DNA from 3 places in the Microbacterium aquilitoris genome. Region 2 is predicted to be linked to each of the others. Evidence: predicted binding sites of a transcription regulator. Region 2 holds the regulator's gene; each other region holds the start of a gene.
The links. The regulator HrcA, encoded in region 2, represses chaperone genes, less so after heat shock. The targets are predictions, from matches to a motif close to TTNGCACTCGNNNNNNNCGAGTGCNAA.
Positions count from the first base shown of each region.

Region 1 (6,119 bases), 770 kb from region 2:
CCGACGAGCTCGAGCTTTGCGAACGCCTTCTCGCCGGCCTGGATGAGCGCGACGCCACCACCGGGGACGATGCCCTCCTCGACGGCTGCCTTCGCGTTGCGGACGGCGTCCTCGATGCGGTGCTTGCGCTCCTTGAGCTCGACCTCGGTCGCGGCTCCGGCCTTGATGACGGCGACGCCACCGGCGAGCTTCGCGAGGCGCTCCTGAAGCTTCTCGCGGTCGTAGTCGCTGTCGGTGTTGTCGATCTCGCGGCGGATCTGGGTCACGCGACCCTCGATCTGCGCTGCGTCACCGGCACCCTCGACGATCGTGGTCTCGTCCTTGGTGATGATGACCTTGCGCGCGCGGCCGAGCAGGTCGAGGGTGGCGTTCTCGAGCTTGAGACCGACCTCCTCGGTGATGACCTGGCCACCCGTGAGGATCGCGATGTCCTGCAGCTGGGCCTTGCGGCGGTCGCCGAAGCCGGGAGCCTTGACGGCAGCCGACTTGAAGATGCCGCGGATCTTGTTGAGCACGAGCGTCGCGAGAGCCTCGCCCTCGACGTCCTCGGCGATGATCAGGAGCTCCTTGCCGTCCTGGATCACCTTGTCGACGACGGGCAGAAGGTCCTTGATGTTCGAGATCTTCTGGTTCGCGATGAGGATGTAGGGGTCCTCGAAGACGGCTTCCTGACGGTCGGCGTCGGTGACGAAGTAGGGGTTGATGTAGCCCTTGTCGAAGCGCATGCCCTCGGTGAGCTCGAGCTCGGTGCCGAAGGTGTTGGACTCCTCGACGGTGACGACGCCTTCCTTGCCCACCTTGTCGATGGCCTCGGCGATCAGGGCGCCGATCTCGGGGTCGGCAGCCGAGATGGATGCCGTCGCCGCGATCTGGTCCTTGGTCTCGATCTCCTTCGCGCCGGCGAGCAGCTCGTCGGAGAGAGCCTTGACGGCCTTCTCGATGCCCTTCTTGAGCGAGATGGGGTCGGCGCCGGCTGCGACGTTGCGCAGACCTTCACGCACAAGCGCCTGGGCGAGGACCGTAGCGGTCGTCGTACCGTCACCGGCGACGTCGTCGGTCTTCTTGGCGACCTCCTTGACGAGCTCCGCGCCGATCTTCTCGTACGGGTCGTCGAGCTCGATCTCCTTGGCGATCGACACGCCGTCGTTCGTGATCGTGGGGGCGCCCCACTTCTTCTCGAGCACGACGTTGCGGCCGCGGGGGCCGAGCGTCACCTTGACGGCGTCGGCCAGGGTGTTGAGGCCGCGCTCGAGGCCGCGGCGGGCCTCTTCGTCGAAAGCGATGATCTTTGCCATAAGTGTGTCGTCCCTCCCGGACGTGAGGTTCAGTACCGTGCCCCCAGGGACTGGGAGCGGGATCGTTCTGGCACTCAGGATGAGTGAGTGCTAAATCATTCTGGCACTCGACCATAGGGAGTGCAAGCCGCGCGGCCGCGACCCGCGCTACCGTGGTCGGCGCCGCGCCGATGCCTGCGACGGCGCCCGATGCCCGCGGGTGTCGAACGGGTCCAGCTCTACGAGAGGAGATCGTTCCGTGAACCGTGACGATGTGCGACGAGCGCTGCGGGAAGCCACTGTCGCCGCCTTCGACGAGACGATCGAGACCCTCACCGGCGAGCGGGTGTACGCGGTCGCCCTGACCACGGATGACGGCGCGATGAGCGCCGGGCTCTGCATCACCACCGTCGAGCACTACGAGTCGAAGAGGTCGCAAGCGGATGCCGCCGGCGACCTCGCCTCCCCCGGGTACGACGCCTATTTGCGGTGGGACACCGCCGAGTGGCGTGACGAACTGGCGGGCTGGGAGCACTTCTCGCCGATCTCCCGGCTGCTCGAGGACTCGTCGGACGACGCCGACGGCTGGTTCGAGGAACACATCGATGCGCTGATCGCCGCCCTCGCGCACCTGCGGGCCGAGCGCGCAGAAGCGCTTGCCGGAGTCACCCTCTTCGTCTCCGTCACCGACAGCGACGAGACGGAGGCCATCGAGAACCGCTCCGCCCGAGAGCTGAATCCGCCCGAGCTGAGCGGACGCTTCCTGAGCCGATACGAGACCTGACAGGCTTCAGGCGACGACGCGGACGGACTCGGCCTGCGGGCCCTTCTGCCCGGCGCCGACGGTGAACTCGACGGCCTGCCCCTCCTCGAGGACCCGGAAGCCCGACATGTCGATGTTGGAGTAGTGGACGAAGACGTCCTGTCCGTCACCGAGGGTGATGAAGCCGAAGCCCTTCTCGGCGTTGAACCACTTGACGGTTCCCTGGGTCATGCGAATCTCCTGAAGCTGTGGGACATCGAAATGCTAGCCACGGCTCCGCGCTCGCAGACGCCGTTCGGGACTTTGTTGACGCCCCCGAACCGAAGTGTTTACGGCGTCGAAACACGCCGCCGGGAGGGCGACGTGTGCTCCGTCATTCGCTGCCGAAGTCGAGGCCGACCACGACGACCAACTGGGGCCGGCTCGCGCCGTCCGCCGCCGTCGTCTCGGGCGGCGCGACGACCTGATACGTGTCGTCGAGCGACACCTCGGCGCCGCCGATCGCGTCCGCCAGTCCGCGGGCAGCCGCTTCGTCCGCTGGTTGCGCGTAGTAGACAGTGGTCGTCGGGAAGTCGGTGGAGCTCGCGTTGCTCACCTCGACGTCGGCGTCGGCCCAGCCCGCGGCGATGACCTGATCGCGGATCCGGGCACCCAGGCCCGTCTCGGCCGTCGCGTTCAGCACGAGGACCTGGTACGAGGTGTCGACCTTGGGAGCGACGACCTGGGAGGTGCCGCTGGGCCCGGCCGCCGGCCCGAAGGAGAGGCGTCCTGTCGAGAGCAGCGTGCCGAAGACACCCGCGGCGACGATCGCGACGGTCGCGACGGCGGACCAGAAGACGATGAGCCCGATCCGGAGCCGGGGGTTCTCGGCGCGGTGCGCGCCGACTCGCGACACGTTCGGGGAGACGTCGTCGAAACGGTCGGTGGCGGCGGGACGACCCGTCGAGGCGGAGAGGGCCGTCGGGTCGGGCTGCTCTTGCTCAGGCGGGGATGTCGGAGACGGCACCCGAGGATCCTATCGGGCGGAGGCCGGGAGGATCCTGGCGCGGCTGCGGCGCTCGCGCTCCTGGTCGGCGTGGAGACGCCGGAGGCGGTGCACCAGGACCGGATCGTGGGCCACGGCATCCGCGGACTCGAGGATGCGTCCGAGGAGCTGGTAGTACCGCGCGGGCGTCAACGAGAGCTCCGCTCGGAGCGCTTCCTCCTTGGCGCCGGAATGCCGGTGCCACCGCGCCTCGAAGTCGAGGACGGCTCGGTCGCGATCGGAGAGGGGCACTCCCCCACCGTACGACCGTCATCGGGCGACACTGCGGAACATCCGGGCGGTTCGTCCGGTTGAATAGGACGAGGGAAGGAAGAACACATGAGCTATCGCGTGGAGAAGACCGACGAGCAGTGGCGTGAGGAGCTGACGCCCGAGCAGTACGCCGTCCTGCGCCAGGCCGGCACGGAGCGCGCCTGGACCGGCGAACTCCTCGACGAGGAGCGGGCCGGGTTCTACACCTGTGCCGCGTGCGGGTCGGAGCTGTTCCAGAGCGGCACGAAGTTCGACTCGCACTGCGGGTGGCCGAGCTTCTACGAGTCCGTGCGCCCCGAGGCGGTCGAACTCATCGAGGACAACAGCCACGGCATGGTGCGCACCGAGGTCCGCTGCGCCAACTGCGGATCGCACCTGGGGCACGTGTTCCCCGACGGTTTCGGCACGCCGACCGGTGACCGCTACTGCATGAACTCGCTGTCGCTGTCGTTCACCCCGAAGGGCGACGGGGCCTGATCCGTCGCGGCGCTCAGCGCCGCACGCGCCAGAACGCTGCGACCGACACCGACGCGAGACCGATCACGACCGTGATCGCCTCGACGAGGAGACCGGGCCCGGCGGGCGCAGGCCAGAGGGCGTCGAGGACCAGCGAGGCGACGAGCTGGCCCGAGACGGCCGCCAGGCCGAACAGCAGGACACCGGTCCGCGCCACGATCGCGGCCGACATGACGATGTATGTCACACCCAGGACGCCCCCGAGGTAGAGCCACGGCTCACCCGGGGGCGTTGCGGGTGGTCCGCCTACGAGGGTAACGATGACCGCCAGTACCGTGAGGATGACGGTGCCGACGACGAAGTTGACGAGCGTCGCTGTCAGGGGCGTACCCAGGCGGGCGCGCAGCCGGCCGTTGGTGGCCTGCTGCCACGCGAGGCCGACACCCACGAAGACCGGCAGGATCACCATCCACACCGGTACCCCGGCCAGTCCGTCCCCGGCGATCAGCATGACGGCCACCGCACCGAGCGCGAGCACCCCGCCGACCAGGCGCGGTACTGTGACGGCCACGACGCCTCCCGGGCCGAAGCCGATCCGGTCGAAGACCAAGCCGCCCACCGTCTGTCCGGCCACGATGCCGACGGTGAACAGCGAGACGCCGACGATGCCGACCGCGAAGCTCTGCGTCCCGACAGTGAACGCACCGGCCGCGCCGCCCACCAGCATCCACCAGGGGATCGTGTGATCCCGGATGCCGCGGGCCAGGGCGGCGGCGCCGCGCCTGCCCGCGGGCGTCAGCACGCTGATGAGCGCGATCAGGAGCAGTCCGCTCGCGAACGAGACGACGGCGGCGGCCATCGCGTGCTCGAGGCGCACGCCGAGCTGCCCGTTGATGCGGGCCTGGACGGCGGTGAGCACACCGACCGACACCGCCCCCAGAAGGGCGGGAGAGAGGGATGCCGGGGCTGAGGGAGTCGCAGTCGTCACGCCGATCGGCTCAGCCGAACAGCGCGGCGGCTTCTTCGTAGCGGTGCGGCGGAACCGTGTGGAGGGACCCGAGGGCCTCGGCGAAGGGGACGCGCACGATCTCGGTGCCCTGCATCGCGACCATCTGACCCCATGCGCCGTCGACGATCGCGTCGGCGGCGTGCAGGCCCAGTCTGGTGGCGAGGACGCGGTCGAAGCCCGACGGCGATCCGCCGCGCTGGATGTGACCGAGGACGGTCGAGCGGGTCTCGATGCCCGTGATCCGTTCGATCTCGGGCGCGAGGATCTCGCTGATGCCGCCGAGACGCGGGCGGTTGAACGCGTCGAGGCCCTTGTCGCTGAAGGCTTCGTCCATGCCGGTGAGCTTGAAGCCCTCCGAGACGACGACCAACGGCGCGCGGCCACGGTCGTGGGCCTTCGTCACCTGCTCGGCGATGTCGTCGATCGACATGGGCTGCTCGGGGATGCAGATGACATGGGCGCCCGCCGCGATGCCCGAGTGCAGGGCGATCCAGCCGACGTGGCGCCCCATGACCTCGGCGACCATGCAGCGCTGGTGGGAGTCGCCCGTGGTCCGCAGCCGGTCCATCGCCTCGGTGGCGATGTTCACGGCGGTGTCGAAACCGAAGGAGTAGTCGGTGGCGTGCAGATCGTTGTCGATCGTCTTCGGGACGCCGAGGACGTTGATCCCGTCCTTGTGCAGGCGGTCCGCCGCGGCGAGCGTTCCCTCGCCGCCGATCGCGACGATGCCGTCGAGACGGTGCCCGTACATCGTCTTGGAGATGTTCTCGGCGCCGCCGCGCGGCCCCTCGTAGGGGTTGGTGCGGCTCGTCCCGAGGATCGTGCCGCCGACCTTCGACAGACCCTTCACCTCGTGACGGGTCAGGGGGAAGAAGTCACCGTCGACCACGCCGCGCCACCCGTCGCGGATGCCCACGAACTCGATGTCGTAGGTCGTCGTGCCCTTCAGCACGATGCCCCGGATGACGGCGTTCAGTCCGGGACAGTCGCCGCCGCTCGTGAGGATACCGATCTTCATGGGTGGTCCTTTGGGTGATATCGGGTTGGTGCTGGGGGCGACGCTGCCTCCACGACACTAGCGTCGCGGCGGCATCCCCTGCCAGCGGAGCGACCTCAGGCCGCGCCGAGGGCCTGCCGCAGGAGGTGCATCAGCGCCGACAGCTGCACGGAGTCGCTCGAGGACGGGTCGACCGCGTCGCCGTCGAGGGCGCGCTGAGCGAGTCCCTGCTTGCTGTCGATGAGCTCGGCGATCTTCGTGTCGATCGTGTGCGCCGCAATGATGCGCCACGCGGTGACCGGCTCGCCCTGGCCGATGCGATG
Region 1 is NZ_JAUZVT010000002.1:357,092-363,210, reverse strand. It holds gene groL (chaperonin GroEL) at 1-1,295, opposite strand, end outside; gene Q9S78_RS08520 (DUF4303 domain-containing protein) at 1,534-2,058, shown strand; gene Q9S78_RS08515 (cold-shock protein) at 2,065-2,268, opposite strand; gene Q9S78_RS08510 (LytR C-terminal domain-containing protein) at 2,411-3,043, opposite strand; gene Q9S78_RS08505 (DUF3263 domain-containing protein) at 3,053-3,313, opposite strand; gene msrB (peptide-methionine (R)-S-oxide reductase MsrB) at 3,401-3,811, shown strand; gene Q9S78_RS08495 (DMT family transporter) at 3,825-4,778, opposite strand; gene Q9S78_RS08490 (6-phosphofructokinase) at 4,789-5,817, opposite strand; gene Q9S78_RS08485 (DEAD/DEAH box helicase) at 5,913-6,119, opposite strand, start outside.
Region 1: a site for HrcA is predicted at 1,363-1,389, ahead of groL (chaperonin GroEL). Genes of this name have one in related genera too.

Region 2 (6,119 bases):
TGTCGGTCAGCGTGCCGGGGAGGAACCCGAGCCGCTCCCCCGCCTCGACGGCGGGACGGGTCAGGATGATGCGGCTGACCTCCTTGCGCTGCAGCGCCTGGACGGCCTTCGCCATCGCGAGGTAGGTCTTTCCGGTGCCGGCGGGGCCGATGCCGAAGACGATCGTGTTCTCCTCGATCGCGTCGACGTACTCCTTCTGGCCGCGCGTCTTGGGTCGGATGACCTTGCCGCGAGACGAGAGGATCGCTTCGCCGAGCACCTCGGACGGACGCATCCCGCTGTTCTCGCGGAGGATGCGGTTCGACTGCGTCACGTCGCTCGGGTCGAGGCCCTGGCCCGATCTCGCCATGCCGATCAGCTCGTCCACGAGCTCGTGGGCGCGCGCGACGGCGCCCTCGTCACCGGTCAGGGTGATCTCGTTGCCGCGGACGTGTACCTGCACGTCCGGGTGTTCGCGTTCCACGGTTCGCAGCAGACGGTCCTGCGGACCGAGCAGCTGCACCATGGCGACGCCGTCCGCGTATATGTGCGCGACGGTGGGTTCGGCGCTGTCAGCCACCGAGGCTCCCTTCCGTGAGCCCGCCGCCCAGCACGTGTGCATGGACGTGGAACACGGTCTGTCCGGCGTCGGGGCCGGTGTTGAACACGAGTCTGAAGTCGCCGCCGGCGTGTTCGGCGGCGACACTGTTCGCGAGGCCGACCAGCTCGGCCAGGAGGGCGGGGTCGCCCGCCGCGAGCTCGACCACGTCGCGGTAGTCCTCGGTCTTGGGGATCACGAGGAGATGGACGGGCGCCTGCGGGGCGATGTCGCGGATCGCGAACGCGTTGTCGGTCTCAGCGACGATCTCGGAGGGGATCTCACCCCGGAGGATGCGGGTGAACACCGATGGCTCGCTCATCCTCCCAGTCTACTCAGCGCCTTCGCGCGTCGGTCGGGTCCGGTTCACCAGCGGCCGAGGGCCGCATTGACGACGGCGAGGGCCGCCGGCCCCGCCGTCGAGGTGCGCAGCACGGTGTCGCCGAGCCGCACGAGCGTCGCACCCGCCGACTGCAGCAGGTCGAGTTCCTCGGGCGAGATGCCCCCTTCGGGTCCCACGACGAGGATCACGTCGCTCGCGTCGGCCGCGTCGATCTCGATGCGCGACAGCGCGACGGATGCCGTCGGCTCGAGCACCAGCATCCGTGCGTTCTGGGCGAGTGCCGCCAGTTGCCGCGTGGAGACCGGCTGGTGGAGTTCCGCCAGCCACGGCCGATGCGCCTGCTTCGCCGCCTCACGGGCGATCGTCTCCCAGCGTGCGACGCCCTTGGCGACCTTCGGACCCTCCCACCGCGAGACAGAGCGGGCCGCCTGCCACGGCATGATCGCGTCGACCCCGAGCTCCGTCGCCGCCTGGACGGCGAGCTCGTCGCGATCGCCCTTCGCGAGGGCCTGGACGAGGACGGTGCGCGGCGACGCCGCGGGAACCTCGGCGCGGGTGGAGACCTCGACCGAGACCTCTTTGGGCGCGGCGGCCGAGACCGTGCCGGTCAGCCACACGCCGCGGCCGTCACCCACCGTGACGTCCTCCCCCACCCGGATGCGACGGACGGCCGCGGCGTGGTGCGCCTCGGCCCCCGTCAGCCGGACGACATCGCCCGGGCCGGCGGCCCCGGCATCCTCGATCAGGAAGTGGAGGGCCACGATCAGCGCTTGAACTTGCCGCGGAGCTTGGAGAACAGACCCGGGTGGAACTCCGCCAGGTGAGGCGGGGCCGGACGCATCCGCTTCGCGAGCTCCTGCACGAGCGCCCGCGACTTCGGGTCGAGGTGCGAAGGCGTGACGACCTGCACGCCGATCCGGAGGTCGCCGCGCTGGTCGCCTCGGAGAGGCGTGATCCCCCGACCGCGGATGGTGAGCTCGTCGCCCGCCTGGACCCCGGAGCGGATGTCGAGGTCGACGGATCCGTCGAGGGATTCGATGGTCACACTCGTTCCCAGGATGGCATCGACCATCGAGACCTCGAGGGTGGCGAGCAGGTCGTCGCCGTCGCGGCTGAAGACGTCGTGCGGGGCGACGGTGACCTCGAGGTACAGGTCGCCGTTCGGGCCGCCGGCGGGACCGACCTCGCCGGACCCGGGGAGCTGGAGTCGAAGACCGGTCTCGACGCCGGCCGGGATGTCGATCGACACGGTGCGACGTGCACGCACACGGCCCTGGCCCTGACAGGTGGAGCAGGGGTACGGGATGGTCGTGCCGTAGCCCTGGCACGTGGTGCAGGGCTGCGAGGTGACGACGTTGCCGAGGAGGCTCCGGACCGTCCGCTGGATCTGGCCCGATCCGTGGCAGATGTCGCAGGTGACCGGCTGGGTGCCCGGCTGGCAGCACGAGCCCTGGCAGGTCTCGCAGAGGACCGCGGTGTCGACCTCGATGTCGCGGTGGACGCCGAAGACGACGTCGCCGAGGTCGAGGTCGACGCGTACGAGCGCATCCTGGCCCCGCTCGCGGCGTGACCGCGGACGGCCTGCGCGGGTTCCGCCGCCACCGCCGAAGAAGCTTTCGAAGATGTCGCTGAAACCGCCGAAGCCGGCACCTGCACCGGCTCCGCCGAAGCCGCCTCCGTCGCCGCCCATGTCGTAACGCTGGCGCTGGTCGGGGTCGCTCAACACGTCGTAGGCGTGCGTCACGAGCTTGAACTGCTCGGAGGCATCCTCCCCCGGGTTCACGTCCGGGTGCAGCTGGCGCGCCAGACGCCGGTAAGCCTTTTTGATCTCCTCAGGGCTCGCGTCGCGCGCGACACCCAGGACCTCGTAGTGGTCAGCCACAATCACCTCTCCGGCCCGCGGGCCGATTCGTTCAGCGCGACGTCTCGTCTTCTTCGAGCAACCGCGTCAGATAGTGCGCGACGGCGCGGACCGCCGCGAGATTCGTGGGGTAGTCCATGCGTGTGGGACCCAGCACGCCGACGCGGGCGTGGGACCCGCCGGCGTCGTAGTCGCCCGCGACGATGGATGCCTCGGACAGCCCGAACGGCTCGTTCTCGCGCCCGATGCTGGTCGCCAGCCCGCGGTCGTCGGCGACCATCTCCCCCATGAGCCGCAGCAGCGTCACCTGCTCCTCGATCGCCTCGAGGAGCGGGTAGATGCTGCCGCGGAAGTCGGATTCCCGGCGGGCGAGGGTCGCGGACCCCGCCATGACCATGCGGTCCTGGCGGAACTCGTCGAGCTCCTCGCCGATCGCGCGCAGCACGACGCGGCGGTTCTCCTCTCGCGGGACCGGCGTCTCGTCCTCGAGGATGCGCGCGATCGCCGCCGCGCCGTCTCGGACACTCTTGCCCGTGAGCAGCGACGCCATCGCGAGCTTGAGCTGCGCGGCCTCGTCGGCTGACGGCTCGGACGACAAGAGCACGACGCGCTGCGACACTCGGCCGGTGTCGGTCACGACGATGATGACGATCCGCGGCCCGCCGAGGTGCACGACCTCGACGTGCGAGACGTTCGCCCGCGCGAAGGACGGATACTGCACGATCGCGACCTGACCGGTCAGACGCGTCAGGGAGCGGACCGTCCGGACGAGCAGGTCGTCGAGGTCACCGGTGTCCTCGAGGAAGGCGCCGATCGCGGAGCGCTGCGCAGAGGTGAGGGGGCGGACGTCGGCGAGGTGGTCGACGAAGACGCGGTACCCCTTGTCGGTGGGTACACGGCCCGACGACGTGTGGGGCGCGGTGATCAGCTCTTCGTCTTCGAGGAGCGCCATGTCGTTGCGGATGGTCGCCGCGGAGACGCCGAACTGGTGACGGTCGACGATCGCTTTACTGCCGACCGGCTCGCGCGTGTCGACGTAGTCCTGGACGATCGCACGCAACACCTGAAGACCGCGTTCCGAGACCATCACCCCTCCTCCGCTGGCACTCTCGTTCTGGGAGTGCCAATTCTACCGCGCGAGAAGCGATCCGCTCGGATCACTCGGTGAGTGCGCGGACGACGGCGTCGGCCAGCAGCCGTCCGCGACGCGTCAGCACGATGCGTCCCCGCACGGCCGAGGCGCCGTCGACGAGTCCGTCGGCGATGAGGGATGCCACGTTCCGCCGCCCCGCGACGGTCGCCTCGTCGACCGCGACGCCGTCCACGATGCGCGAGCGCAGCAGGATGACCTCGAGGCGGCGGGCCTCGGCATCCGGTCGCTCCCGTCCCGCCGCCGGGGACTCCCCCAGCGCCAGGCGCTGCGCGTACGCGGCGGGGTGCTTGACGTTCCACCAGCGCAGCCCGCCGACGTGGCTGTGGGCACCGGGGCCGTAGCCCCACCAGTCCTGACCCCGCCAGTACGACAGGTTGTGGCGGGAGCGCTGGGCGGGAGTCGTCGACCAGTTCGAGACCTCGTACCAGCCGTAGCCGGCTGCCGCGAGCAGCTCGTCGGCGAGCTCGTACATGTCGGCCTGCAGATCGTCGTCGGGGGCGGGTACCTCGCCGCGGCGGATCTGACGCTCAAGCTTCGTTCCGTCCTCCACGATGAGCGCGTACGCCGAGATGTGATCAGGTGCGAGCGCGATCGCCGTCTCGAGCGAGGTGCGCCAGTCCTCGAGCGACTCCCCCGGCGCGCCGTAGATGAGATCGAGGCTGACCGCGAGCCCGGCCTTCCGCGCCGCCGCGACGGCCGTCGCGATGTTCGCGGGGTCGTGCGTGCGGTCGAGTGCCGCGAGGACGTGCGGCACGGACGACTGCATCCCGATCGAGAACCGTGTGACGCCGGCAGCGGCAAGGGTCTGCGCGACCTCATCGGTCAGCGTGTCGGGGTTCGCCTCGACCGTGACCTCGGCGCCGTCCGCGAGGCGGAAGGTTCCCCGGATGCCGTCGAGCATGCGCGCGAGGTCGCCCGGCGGAAGGAGCGTGGGGGTGCCACCGCCGAAGAACACGGTGCGGGCCGGACGCAGGGGTCCCTGTGCGGCGAGGACCTCACGGGACAGCGCGATCTCGTGGAGCACCTCGTCGGCGTACGCGTCCTGGCGTGCACCGCGCAGCTCGGTCGCGGTGTAGGTATTGAAGTCGCAGTACCCGCAGCGGACCCGGCAGAACGGCACGTGCAGGTACACGCCGAAGTCGACGGCGGGATCCACCGGCACGTCGTGCGGCAGCGCGCCGTCGGCGGGTGCGGGATCGCCGAGGGGAAGAGCAGAGCCCATCAGGAACCGGTGGCGTACATGGGCGACATCGCCTGCAGGTACCCCTGGAACAGCGCACGACGACGACGCTTCACGAGGGGACGCCACAGGCGGTAGAGCACGCCGGTCGGCTTGTCGAAGGCGCGGACCGTGAACCACACCTCGTCGTCGTCCCGCCACTCGAGCAGGAACGACTCCTCGCCGCTGACGACCGAGCCGCCGACGGTGCCGAGCGAGAACCCGACCCGCCGCGGCTCGTCGATCAGCGAGATGACGCGGAGCTCGGCATCCGCCCTCATCCCACCGACCCGGCCGTGGACGTGCGCGGTCGCGCCGGCGCCGACGAACGGCGTGCCGTCCGCATCGAAGCGCTGCTCATCGTCCAGCCTGCTCGGCTGGACGGCGTTGCCGTCGGCGTCGAACCCGACACCCGAGTACATGGGTCCGGATGCCGGGCGCACATCTTCGACGCGCAATCCCGCACCTCGCTGGGCACCCCACCCCAGGAGCTGCTCGGTCGAGGTGACGAAGCGGCTCTCGCCGCTGCCGAGACGCCACGACGCCTCCGCCGGGGTCGTACCCTTCGGCGGATAGCCCATGAGGTCGGGTGCCTGCGTGGCCCCGACGGCGGCGTAGTCGACGGTTCCTGCCTGGAAACTCCCGCGGCGCATCGTGTCAGCCTACTTCTTGTCCTTGCCCTCGACATCGCCCGAGAGGGCGGCGATGAACGCCTCCTGGGGGACCTCGACGCGGCCGACCATCTTCATGCGCTTCTTGCCCTCTTTCTGCTTCTCGAGCAGCTTGCGCTTACGACTGATGTCACCGCCGTAGCACTTGGCGAGGACGTCCTTGCGGATCGCGCTGATGTTCTCGCGGGCGATGATCCGGGCACCGATGGCGGCCTGGATCGGCACCTCGAACTGCTGGCGCGGGATGAGCTTGCGCAGACGCTCGGTCATCAGCGTGCCGTAGGCGTAAGCCTTC
Region 2 is NZ_JAUZVT010000002.1:1,129,717-1,135,835, forward strand. It holds gene Q9S78_RS12370 (PhoH family protein) at 1-601, opposite strand, end outside; gene Q9S78_RS12375 (histidine triad nucleotide-binding protein) at 552-899, opposite strand; gene Q9S78_RS12380 (16S rRNA (uracil(1498)-N(3))-methyltransferase) at 944-1,681, opposite strand; gene dnaJ (molecular chaperone DnaJ) at 1,684-2,802, opposite strand; gene hrcA (heat-inducible transcriptional repressor HrcA) at 2,834-3,868, opposite strand; gene hemW (radical SAM family heme chaperone HemW) at 3,939-5,156, opposite strand; gene Q9S78_RS12400 (DUF1990 domain-containing protein) at 5,156-5,806, opposite strand; gene lepA (translation elongation factor 4) at 5,816-6,119, opposite strand, start outside.

Region 3 (6,119 bases), on a different contig from region 2:
GATCAGGTGGTACGGCGAGAAGGTCTTCACGAACTCCCACTCGGCCGGGTCGTCGGGGTCGCCGTACTCCGCGATCCAACTGGCACCGGCCGACAGTCGCGTGTACCGCCTCATGTCGAGGAGGGGCACGCCGCAGACGATCGCCCCGAAGTCGTCGGGATACTGGGTCAGCATGTTGCCGACGAGCAGACCGCCGTTGCTGCGGCCGTGGCAGGCGATGCGGTCGGGGGTCGAGACGCCGCGTGCGACGAGGTCGCGCGCGACGGCGGCGAAGTCCTCGTATGCGCGGTGGCGGTTCTCGCGCAGCGCGGCCAGGTGCCACTCGGGTCCGAACTCGCCGCCGCCGCGGATGTTCGCGACGACGTACACGCGTCCCTCCTCGAGCCAGGCGGGGCCGACGATCGTCGGATACTCCGGGGTGAGCGCGTGCTCGAACCCGCCGTAGCCGTTCATGAGGACGGGGAGAGTGCCGGAGCGCTCCCGCGGACCGACCTCGAAGTACGGCACGCGCGTGCCGTCGGCCGACGTCGCCCAGTGCTGCTCCGCGACGAGTCCGGACGCGTCGAAGGTTGGGCGGCTGCGGTCGACGACGCGGGGCTCGGCGCCGGGGGCGATCACCAGGAGCGTCGGGGGAGTGAGGAAGCCGCGAGCGACCACCCACAGCTCGTCGTCCTCGTCGTCGTCGGCGGTGGCGACGCTCGCGCTGAAGAGATCGGCGTCGCCGAGGCCCAGGTCGATGTCGACTCCGGTCAGCGTCTCGGGATCGAGCGACACGAGCCGGCTCTGCACGCGGTCGAGGATCGTGAGGACCAGGCGCGTGCGGGTCCACGTCCACGTTTCGAGCACCGCCGTGTCGCTCGGGGCGAAGGCGACGCGCAGGTCCGACCCGTCGCCCTCCGTGACGGTCTCGAGTGGACCGATGAGGAGGGTGCCCGACGGATGCGTCGTGTCGCCGATGCGCCACGGGGTCGTGGTCCGCACGGTGACGAGGTCGCCGTGAACATCGACGTTCGCGTCCTGCGGCACGGCGATCAGACGCGGCTCGCCGCCGTCCCAGACCCAGGATTCGGAGTGGAAGAAGTCATGCGCGATGACCACGATCGGCGTCGCGGTGCCGCCCGTGCGGTCGACGTGCGCGAACACGCCGACGTCCGAGGCGACACCCGTCACGATGGGCGGAGCGTCCGCGAGGGACTCGCCCCGTCGCCAGGCGCGGGCGCTGATCGGATACCCCGAGTCGGTGACGCCGCCGCCGTGCAGGGCAGTGGCGACGAGCAGGGTGTCGCGGTCGACCCACGCGATCATCGTCTTCTCGGCGTCGAGGGCGAACGGGGTGTCGTCGACGAAACGACGTGCGTCGAGGTCGAACTCGCGCACGACGGTGGCGTCACCGCCGTCCGGGCTCAGCCGCACGAGTGCACGCCCGCTGCCCGCAGGTCCGTGAGCCGCGCCCGCGAACGCCCAGGCGACGCCTTCCTCGCGGCCGAGTGCGTCGACGTCAAGCAGCACCTCCCAGGTCGGTTCGCCCGCTGCGAAGGCGGCGCGGGATGTCCGTCGCCACAGGCCGCGGGGGTTCGCGGCATCCCGCCACAGGTCGTACATGAGATCGCCGTGGCGGCTCGGGACGACGAGTCGATCGGGGTCCTGAAGGATGCCGGTCAGGCGGCGCTCGAGCGCGGTGCGTGTGTTGCCCGAGAAGGCCGCCTCGGTCTCGGCGGTCCGTTCGGCTGCCCAGGCGCGGGCCTCGGGTCCGTCGATCTCCTCCAACCAGAGGAACGGGTCGGCGGGCTCGGGGGCGGTCTCGTGGGCGCTCATGTCGCCAGCCTAAGGCCGTCTCCGACGTGGGCGTTCGCCGTGCGAGAACCGTTGGCACTCGGTAGGTCAGAGTGCTAATCTGAACGCACTTGAGCCGCAGGGGCTCAACTTTAAGACCACATCACTGAAGGAGAGAATCATGGCAACCTACGACCCGTTCCGTGACATCGACCGCCTGGCGTCGACCCTCTTCGACACGCGCCGCGGCCCGCGACGGATGCCGATGGACCTGTTCCGCGACGGCGACCACTACGTCCTGAACGCCGACCTGCCGGGCATCGACCCGGGCTCGGTCGACATCGACGTGGACGGCCAGCTGCTCACCATCCGCGCCGAGCGCACCGTGGGGGCGGCCGACGGGGTGAAGTGGATCACGCGCGAGCGTGAGACCGCGAGCTTCCTGCGCCAGCTGAACCTCGGCCAGGGCATCGACACCGACGCCATCACGGCGACCTACAGCAACGGTGTGCTCACCGTCACCATCCCGGTGAGCGAGAAGGCCAAGCCACGCAAGGTCGAGGTGGTCGCCGACGGTTCGGCCCCGACCATCTCCGCCCGCGAGAGCGATCCGCAGCCGATCGACCAGTGATCACCGCGGCATCCTCGCACTGACGCGAATCGCCCCGCATCCCGTCTCGGATGCGGGGCGATTCGCATGTGTCACACGCCGCGAAGGCGCGCGGTCAGCTTCTCGAGCTGTGCGAGTTCGTCGTCGGTGAGGACCGACATCCGTTCGGCGATCGTCCGGCCGTGGACCGTCGCCAGCCGACGGAACATCGTTGCGCCCTTGTCGGTGGCGCGGAGGATCGCGCCGCGGCCGTCCTGCGGGTCGGGCTGCTTGGAGACGAGCCCGCGTGCCACCATCCGGTCGACCAGTCGCGAGACGCTGGGCTGGCTGATGAGCATGTTGGCGGTCACGTCGCGCAGGCGTGCGGTGTGCTCATCGCAGCGGGTCACCGTCAGCAGGACGTCGTACTCGGCACCGGACAGCTGATCGTCGTCGAAGTCCCGGGAGATCTCGGCCATGACCTCGTGCTGCGCGCGGAAGAGGCTCTCCCACGCGGCGATGGCGAGGCGTCGATCGGTCATGGCGTCAACTGTATCGCCGCGGGCAGACGCGCCGAGCGCCGATGGTCCCCTCGGCTTCACCGCGCCGTCACGTGCCGTTCGCACGCTCAGGAGAGCATTCTCATGAACTGTGTTGTCGCTATGTCCTGACAAACCCGCGTGTCATCGATAGTCTGCGACGACTCCCGCAACCGATGGAAGTGAGGCGCGCCCGTGAGCGTGAAGAAACAGACAAGACGAGCAGGCAGCCGGACCCGCGGCGCGATCGGGGGCCTCGGCATCCTCGTCGCGTGCACTCTGGCAGCCGTCCCCGCCTTCGCGGCGGACGGATTCACCGAGGCGCAGAAGACGGCGACCTACTCGTCGGACGCGACCGCCTCGACGGGCGATTCGAGCGCTCCCAGCGCGGACAACTGGTCGGTCCGGATGATGGATGTCTTCCAGAACCTCCGCACCGACCGCGGCCCGGGCGGCAATGCGGCCGTCATGGACTACAACGACGAGCTGACGAGCGAGATCAACCGGACGGCCTCGAAGGCGCAGGTCCAGCGGGCCATCGTCGACCAGTACCAGGACATGTCCGTCAGCATGGGCGACGCGTTCGGGAAGAAGCTCGGCGCGATCTACGCCGAGGCCATCGCCGACGGCGAACTGCCCAAGGTGACCTGGCTGCTCAACAAGGAGGGCGGCAAGCTCGGCTCGACCTCGTCGACGAACCCGCCAAAGAACTACTTCGACTACGACCGGCCGTACATCCGTCTCGACAAGACGAAGGACCTCGTCTACCGCGACAAGGAAGGCGGCGACGCGTGGGGTTCCACGAGCGGCTCCTTCCCGTCGGGCCACACGTCGCAGGCGTACTGGCAGGGCACGGCGCTCGCCGAGATGCTGCCCCAGCTCGCGCCGCAGATCCTCGCCCGCACGGTCGAGGCCGGCAACAACCGCGTCGTGATGGCTGCGCACTACCCGCTCGACGTCATCAGCGGCCGCATGATGGGCCAGAAGATCATCGCGCTCCGCCTCGCCGACCCGGCCATGCGCGCGCTCGTCGACGAAGCCGCCGACGAACTGCGCGGCGTTCTGGAGCGCGGCTGCGGCGACACCCTCGAGAACTGCATCAAGAAGGACGTCCCGTACCTGCCGACCGACAAGGCGCTCGCGTACTACGAGGAGCACCTCGGGTACGGCTTCCCCGACATCGGCCCCAAGGGTGAGAAGGTCGTGGTGCCCGCGGGAGCCGAGGAGCTGCTCGTCTCGTCCCACCCCGACCTGACGCCGGCGCAGCGTCGACAGGTGCTCGCTCTGACTGCCGAGGACTCCGGCAACCCCCTCGACGTGGGCGAGCAGGAGAGCTGGCAGCGGATGAACCTCGCGGCGGCTATGGCCGCGAAGGTCACCGTGAAGGCGGACGGCTCGGTCGTGATCGGCGACGGAAGCGTCGAGCCCACCCCGCAGCCCCAGCCGAGCCCGGGCCCGCAGCCCGAGCCCACCCCGACCCCGGAGCCGACGCCGGCTCCCACGGCTGAGCCCACTCCCGCGCCCGCACCGACCGGTTCGCCCGAGCCGACCCCCGCTCCCCAGCCGACGCTCCCGTCGACCGGCGGCACCCCTGGTGCGCCGGTCGCGAACGGTGACGACCTGCCGGCTGCGGCAGAGGGCGGCATCCAAGCGTCCGTCCGCGGCGACCGCGTCGTCGTCTCGGGGCTGACGGCCGGCGAGCGGTACTCCGGGTTCCTGTACTCGACGCCGACAGCGCTCGGACAGGTGACGGCGGATGCCGCCGGTGCCGCGAGCTTCGCGCTGCCGAACGACGTCGAGCCCGGCGCCCATCGGGTCGCCGTCGTCGACGAGTCCGGCGATCTCGTCGGATGGGCCGCGGTGACCGTCTCGAGCGGTGCGGTCGCGGCGGCTGACGGCGACGAGCTGGCGTCGACCGGTGGTCAGGCCGGGCCGCTGTGGGTCGCAGGCAGTGCCGGTGCGGCGCTTCTCGCACTCGGGACGGTGCTCGTGATGCGCCGCCGCCGGAGCGAGACCGCCTGACGGGTGATGCAGTAAGGGCCGGCTGGAGAGGCATCCAGCCGGCCCTTGTCCCTTTGCACCAAGAGTGTCCTGCAATCACATGTCGGTAGCTGCCACAGCAAAACATCTACCGTGCAATGACTGTATAACGGCGAGATAACGGTGGCAAGGAATTCCTGTTATCAATTTGTGATGAGCAAGCTCGGTGTCCGGTGTGGCCCTCACCGCGCCGCGGCGGCGGTCGTCCGCCGCTGCCCGATCGCCCACACATAGGGGGCGGGCGTGCCGTTGATCGCCCAGTCGCCGACGATGCGTTGCTTGAAGATGACGGGGTTGTGCGACGACACGGCGCGGGCGTTGCGCCAGAAGCGGTCGAGGCGCTTCGTTTCGGAGACGGCCGACGCGCTGAGCGCGTTGAGCACGGTACTCGTCGCCTCGAGGGAGAGGGACGTGAGGACGATCTGTCCCTGGGCGGACTCGATCTCGGCGCGCTGATTGGCGCGTTCCTCGGCCTCGGGATCGCACGCGAAGCGCGCCACGTAGGCGTCCTGCGCGGATTCGGCCGCCCGCACCGCGACCGCCCGGGCAGCGAACCCCTGCGCCGTCGCCACCCCGACGGTCTGCTGCACGAGCGGATCCTCTGACCAGGTCCCGGCGGAGCCGTGGCTGAAGACACGCGTGCGGGCGCGGGCGTGTGCCGCGACCTCCCGCGCCGCGCCCGCGACGAGGCCGGCCTGCGTGGCGAGGTGGACGAGCTGGTAGAAGGCCGTCTGGTAGCGGAAGCGATCGGCGAAGACGGTGATGTCGTCGGGATCGACGCGGGCGTCCTCGAGGATCGTCGTGCCGCTGCCGGTCGTGCGCTGCCCGAAGCCGTCCCAGTCGTCGTGGACGGTCACGCCGGGTTGATCGGCGCGCACGATCGCGATCACGGGGACGCCGTCGTGCTCTGCGTACACGTCGAGCCAGTCGGCGAAGATGCTCCCGGTGCTGTAGAACTTGGTGCCGTTGACGACGAGGTCGTCGCCGCGACGGGTGACCTTCGTGTTGACGTCGCCGACCTTCACCTCGCCGATCTCGGTCCAGGCGTTCCCGGCGATCTCGCCCGAGACGAAGCGCGTGAACCAGGCCGACTGGTCGACGGTCGCGTGCTGGTTGAGGCGGTCCTCGACGTAGGCGAAGTGGCCCCGCAGCGCCTGCGGGATGTTGGAGTCGGCGGC
Region 3 is NZ_JAUZVT010000001.1:919,298-925,416, forward strand. It holds gene Q9S78_RS04435 (prolyl oligopeptidase family serine peptidase) at 1-1,815, opposite strand, end outside; gene Q9S78_RS04440 (Hsp20/alpha crystallin family protein) at 1,955-2,404, shown strand; gene Q9S78_RS04445 (MarR family winged helix-turn-helix transcriptional regulator) at 2,476-2,904, opposite strand; gene Q9S78_RS04450 (acid phosphatase) at 3,097-4,923, shown strand; gene Q9S78_RS04455 (acyl-CoA dehydrogenase family protein) at 5,124-6,119, opposite strand, start outside.
Region 3: a site for HrcA is predicted at 1,867-1,893, ahead of Q9S78_RS04440 (Hsp20/alpha crystallin family protein). Genes of this name have one in related genera too.